2 regions of the Maridesulfovibrio sp. genome follow, and region 2 is predicted to be linked to the other one. Evidence: predicted binding sites of a transcription regulator. Region 2 holds the regulator's gene; the other holds the start of a gene.
What was found. The regulator sigma-54, encoded in region 2, starts transcription at its own class of promoters, with help from an activator protein. The targets are predictions, from matches to a motif close to CTGGCACGGNNNNTGCTT.
Positions count from the first base shown of each region.

Region 1 (3,146 bases), 1.8 Mb from region 2:
TGGTGAATAGAAATGGCATGAAAGGTGCTTTAGGGAATGCAGCTTGTTAGTCAAGTATGGACTGGAGAGCCCACTCCACCTCCCCGACCCCTCCGGGCTCTCCGGTCCATAAACTTTTCAAGAGCAAAATCGGCTCAGTTTTCAAATATGCGGAGATGGTGTGATGATTAGTGTAGAAAATTTAGTATCCATGCATCGTGAAGATATGGCTCTTTTACGTAGTGAGGCAAGACAGGCCAAGCGGGACAGGCTTGGCTGTGAGCGTGAAATGGATCAGGCGTATAAAAAATTACGCAATAAACTATCTGCTGAAATGCCGACCGCAAACTCTTGTGTTGTCCGGCTTCGTGCTCCGATCGCATTTATGGTCACTCTCATGGCTGTATTCAGTTTTTGAATAGTTTAGTGTCCGACCTTATGGTTGGGTAATCGCCAGTAAAAAGTCCGTCCTTCATTTTGAAGGGCGGACTTTTTTTTAGTGCTTTTCAGCGAATGCGTTTGCGGTTCGCAGCAGGTTGGCGGCCCAGTCTTCAGCCAGGGGGTCGGCCGTCTGCACCTGTGCTCCTATAGAGCTTGCTATGGCCCGGGCGCTTTTCCGCGAGAATTGCGGTTGAATAAAAATAGCCTTCACTGAATTCTTTTTAGCCAGCTTGATCAGTTGTGCCAGTTCTTTGGGGCTTGGTTCCTTGCCTTCAAGTTCAATGGGAATCTGGGTCAGTCCGTATGAACTGGCGAAGTATCCCCATGAGGGGTGGTAGACCATGAAGCTGAACTTTTTACCTTTGCGGGCGAATATTTCAAGGAGTTCAGAATCGAGATTGTTAATTTCAGCTGCAAAGCTGAGGTAGTTGCGCACGTAAGCAGGTGCGTTTGCCGGGTCATGTTCGATCAGGGTGTCGCGTATCTGCTGGCTGATGATCCTTACTAATTGCGGTGCCAGCCAAATATGCGGGTCCATTATTTTATCACTGTGATGATGGCCTTCGTGTGTATGTTCTTCATGGCCGGATTCTTCATGAACATGCGCCTGCATGGGCTGATGCACCACGCAGCTGCCTAAATTCACGATTTCGAGATTGCTGTTTGCGGACTTGAACCGTGGAAGCCATGCTTTTTCGAACGGCACACCGATGGAAAAGTAGATTTCGGACCTACTGAGTTCCGCCATCTGTCTCGGTTGGGGTTCGTAAGTTGCGGGGCTGCTTCCGGCTTTGACCATAATGTTTGCCTTTACGTTTTCCCCTCCTATCCTTTCCACGAAATATTTCATAGGCGCTATTGAAACTGTGGTCTGCAATTGTCCGGCTACGGCTGCTGTGCAGCTGATAAGAACGACTGCTATCAATGTGAGGCTGATTCTAAGTGTTTTCATATTGTCCTCTTAAGGTTGAGTTTCGTTATCATTTGGAGTGAGCGTGATCAATATATTAAAGGATGTCAATCATACTTATCATTAAATTTTATTCAATCACCCCTTTCGTTCCTTTGCTGAGAATTAATTTCCCTTTTATCCTTTTTGGGGCTTATCTTTGCCTTTATTTTTTGCGTGAAGGGGGCGTCCTTCTGTTCTGATTGCATTATATTGGTAAAAAATTCGGCCTCAATTTCCAAATATGTTTTTTTTGTGTATTTTTGTTGCTTTTGCAAGTATTAGTTCTCCAGTTTTGGCACAATAGGTGCTTAAAAAACAACTAAGATGCACTTTTGAAGGTAGTTTTTTCTAAAATTGTAAAAAAAGCTCTCGTGGGGACAATTTTAGAAACATTTATGTAAAAGTAACCTTGAATCAACGGGGGTTGATTAGAAATGAATTCGGCGGATACTTCATTTATTCTTATTTGCTCAGCTCTGGTCATGTTCATGACTCCGGGCTTGGCCCTTTTTTATGGTGGTATGGTACGTAGTAAAAACGTTTTAGCCACCATCATGCAGAGCTTCATCATGCTTGGATTGGTCTCCATAGTATGGGCTGTTATCGGTTATTCCCTTTCTTTCGGCTCCGATATAGGCGGCATAATCGGCGGCCTAGATTTTTTTGCGCTTAATGGCGTGGGTATGGACACGGTCAACAGTCCTGCCAGCAATCTGCCTCATCTTCTCTTCATGGTTTTTCAGTGTATGTTTGCGGTTATCACCCCCGCACTTATCACCGGAGCTTTTGCCGAGCGTATGAGATTCGGCGCATTGCTTATTTTTACTACTCTCTGGGTCATCTTTGTCTATTCTCCCATGTGCCACTGGGTATGGGGAGGAGGCTGGATGGGAGAAGACGGCGCTCTTGACTTTGCGGGCGGCGCAGTTGTTCACATGAGTTCAGCCGCGGCGGCTCTGGCCGGATGTCTGGTTATGGGCAAACGTAAAGGATACGGCAAAGAACCGTTTATCCCCCACAACCTGCCTATGACCCTGCTCGGTGCCGGAATGCTTTGGTTCGGCTGGTTCGGGTTTAACGCCGGTTCCGCGCTGGCAGCTGACGGTCTGGCTGCCAATGCTTTTGTCACTACTCATCTTGCCGCAGCAGCGGCTGTCCTTGGCTGGTTGCTTGTAGAAGGTATGCATGGCGGGAAACCCACTACTCTCGGTGCCGCTTCTGGAGCTGTCGCCGGTCTGGTCGCTATTACTCCGGCAGCCGGTTTTGTAACTCCCATGGCTTCTATTCTAATCGGCTTCGGCGGCGGTATTGTCTGCTACGGCGGAGTACTCATGAAATCCAAATTCGGCTATGATGACTCCCTTGATGTTGTGGGTATTCACGGTCTTGGCGGAACTTACGGTGCTATCGCCACCGGTCTTTTTGCCAGCATCGGCGCGGAAGGCTTGTTTTACGGCAACGCTTCCCAGCTGTGGATTCAGATTGAATCCTGCATTGCCACATGGGGATATTGCTTTGTAGTAAGCTGGATTCTCTTTAAAGTTGTCGATAAGGTTTATGGTCTGCGCCCCTCTGAAGAAGATGAAGTCGCCGGTCTGGACGTTTCCGAACACAGTGAAGCCGGGTACCAGATTTAGACGCCGGGACGCGGTTTGTGTTTTGGGATGTGATAATTTGCCTCCGGCGGTCAAGGTTCCCCAGCCGTTTGACTTCCACATCAAGAGGTTTGGTATTTTAATACAGGATATGCAAAATGAAGAAAATTGAAGTAATA
Region 1 is NZ_OY780933.1:1,172,084-1,175,229, forward strand. Features, by position in the region: gene ACKU35_RS05250 (hypothetical protein) at 164-397, shown strand; gene ACKU35_RS05255 (metal ABC transporter solute-binding protein, Zn/Mn family) at 476-1,372, opposite strand; gene ACKU35_RS05260 (ammonium transporter) at 1,807-3,009, shown strand; gene ACKU35_RS05265 (P-II family nitrogen regulator) at 3,126-3,146, shown strand, end outside.
Region 1: ACKU35_RS05260 (ammonium transporter) is a predicted target of sigma-54. The motif match lies at 1,665-1,682, and genes of this name have one in related genera.

Region 2 (3,146 bases):
TGAGATTAAATTTTACCTGAAGGATAACCGGGCAGAGGTGGTCGGCGGCAATAAGCCCATTGAGGCTATTTTCTATACCCCGAAAAATGTGTCTCCGTAGGCGATACAATCAAAAGCGCGACGCGCATCAAAAGGGAAATATATGTCTTCGATTATCGCCAAAAAACTGGTCAAGAATTACGGGCCCAAAGAGGTTGTCCGCGGAATAGGTTTGACCGTGCGCGAGGGCGAGGTCGTGGGGCTGCTCGGGCCTAATGGAGCAGGTAAAACCACTACTTTTTATATGCTTGTGGGGGTGGTGAAGCCAACTTCCGGGGAAGTTTATTTCAATAAACAGCAGATAACCCGTCTGCCTCTGCATGAGCGGGCTCGTCTCGGGCTCAGTTATCTGCCGCAGGAAAGTTCAATTTTCAGAAAACTTTCTGTTCGCAAGAACCTTGAGATCATCATCGAGCATACCGGGCTGTCAGGTAAAGAAGTGCCCAAGAGGGCGGATGAACTCTTGGATCAGCTTGGGATTCTGCGTTTGGCAGACCAGAAGGCCATGTATCTTTCCGGTGGTGAACGGCGTCGTCTGGAAATTGCGCGGGCCATGATCAACAACCCTAAATTTATTCTGCTTGATGAGCCTTTTGCCGGGATCGATCCTATCGCAGTCATTGATATTCAGGATATTATCTCCACGCTGAAGGATATGGGGCTGGGAATTCTTATCTCGGATCATAACGTGCGTGAAACTTTATCAATCTGTGACCGGGCTTATCTTGTCTACGAAGGCCGTGTGATTCTTAACGGCTCGCCGGAAAATATTGTCAAAAACACCAAGGCGCGCAGATTATATCTTGGAGACAGTTTCAGTCTTTAGCTGCGCTACTGAAATATGTGATTTATCAGCCGGGATTCTTTTATGAATTCCGGCTTTTTTTATCAAAGTTTGATTAATTTAGTCTTTGTTGATTTACAGTCTGCCCGAACATTGGTACACTTTTTTCATGCGCAAAAATTTTGTGTAAAAAATCCATAAATATCAGATAATTCAGAGGTCTTTGTTGCATGTTGCAAATGGATGTGGCATAGTTAAATCAAGGCTGGGGGATAAAAGATTATTTTTTTTATTGCTTCAGTGTGCAACTGACTGAAATGAAATGAATTTGAGAATATATTACAAGGTGGCCTGAATATATGGGATTGGAACTAAGACAACAATTAAAGCTTACGCAACAGCTGGTGATGACTCCCCAGTTGCAGCAGGCGATCAAGTTGTTGCAGCTTTCCCGTCTAGAGCTGATGGATACCGTTCATCAGGAACTGATGGAGAATCCTATCCTTGAAGAAGCTGAAGCGGCGGAAAGAACCGATGCCGCTGACGCTGAAGCAGGAACCGCTACGGCGGAAGAGGCTCAGATTTCCAAGGAGGCCGAGTGGGAGAATTATCTCGGAGAATTTTCCAGCACCTCCAAACAGTCCGCTTCTCGTGAGTCGGAGTCTTATGAAGAGGGTACTTCCTTTGAAGCCCGTCTGACCAAGGCTGCTTCTCTTGAAGGACACCTTCATTGGCAGATGAGTCTTTCTGATTTTACTGCTGAAGAACGAGTTGTCGGCGAGTGTCTTATAGGCAATTTAAGCTCTGGTGGTTTTTTACGGATTGACTTGGAAGATGTCTGCGAAACATGTTACGCTGAAATCGAAGACGTAGAAAAGGTTCTTCACCGCATCCAGCGTTTCGATCCGGTCGGTGTGGCTGCGCGGACTCCGCAGGAATGTCTGCTTATTCAGCTCGAGGCCTTGAAACTTGACGATGATCCTATTCTGGTCTCACTGGTCCGGGATCATCTGGATGATCTTGAAAAGAAGCGCTATAAGCCGCTGGCACGTAAATTCAAGCTCAGCATGGAGGATTTGAAGAGTTATCTTGACCTGATGCAGACGCTTGATCCTCTGCCCGGAGCAAGTTTTTCAAGCGGAGACTCTTTCTATGTCAGCCCGGATGCTTATGTTTATGAATATGACGGTGATTTTGTCATCGTGCTTAATGAAGATGGTCTTCCCAAACTGCAGATGAATGCATTTTATGTGGAGACGCTGGCATCAACCAAGGGAGACGACAAGGAATATTTTCAAGACAAGATGCGCTCCGCACAATGGCTGATGAAGAGCCTGTATCAGCGGCAGCGTACTTTGTATAAGGTTTTAGAATCCATAGTGAGATTTCAGCGCGAGTTTTTCGCTCAAGGTGTTACCAAGCTTAAACCGCTTATCCTTAAAGAGGTGGCTGAAGACATCGAAATGCATGAATCCACTGTGAGCCGGATCACAACAAATAAGTATGTTTCGACTCCGCATGGAATTTATGAACTAAAGTTCTTTTTCAATAGTGCTCTCGGTCTGGATGACGGATCTCAGGTCGGTTCCGAGTCCGTCAAGGCGACGATCAAGAAATTGATCAGTGAAGAAGACGGAAAGAAACCACTCAGTGACGAGAAGATCGCTGAGATTCTCAAAGAGAAGCTGGAAGTCAATATCGCAAGAAGGACCGTGGCCAAGTATAGGACTGCAATGGGAATACTCTCCTCGTCCAAGAGGAAAAAAGTATTCTAGCAGTCGGAGAAATTAAAGCATATTCACCCTTTACTAAGGAGGCTCTCTATGAACGTAGCATTTACTTTTAAGAATTTCGACGCATCCGAACATCTTAAGGAATATGCAAACAGCCGTTTCTCCAAGTTGGTAAAGTATGTAAGCAACCCTGACAATACTGACATGCAGGTTAAGCTGTCAGTGGATAAGTTCAGGCATGTTGCGGAAGTTGTTTTGACTTCCGACCATTTGCATGTATCTGCTTACGAAGTGTCCGAAGACATGTATTCTACCGTGGATATGGTTCTGGACAAGCTTGAATCTCAGCTTCGTCGTGCGAATGAAAAGACGAGGAGTCACAGGCGTAAGGATAGTGCTCCCGCCCGTATGGACATCCTCAGTTATGGTGAGGCTGAGTATAGGGAACCTGTAATTGTGGAGTCTGACTCCTTTGTTCCGAAGCCTATGACTATTGATGAAGCAGCAGAACAGCTGCAGACCCTTGACCATGAATTCCTCGTTTTCCGTAATGCGGATAACGAAGCTATAAATGTAATTTACCGTCGCAA
Region 2 is NZ_OY780933.1:3,557,794-3,560,939, reverse strand. Features, by position in the region: gene ACKU35_RS15940 (LptA/OstA family protein) at 1-100, shown strand, start outside; gene lptB (LPS export ABC transporter ATP-binding protein) at 143-865, shown strand; gene rpoN (RNA polymerase factor sigma-54) at 1,183-2,598, shown strand; gene hpf (ribosome hibernation-promoting factor, HPF/YfiA family) at 2,647-3,146, shown strand, end outside.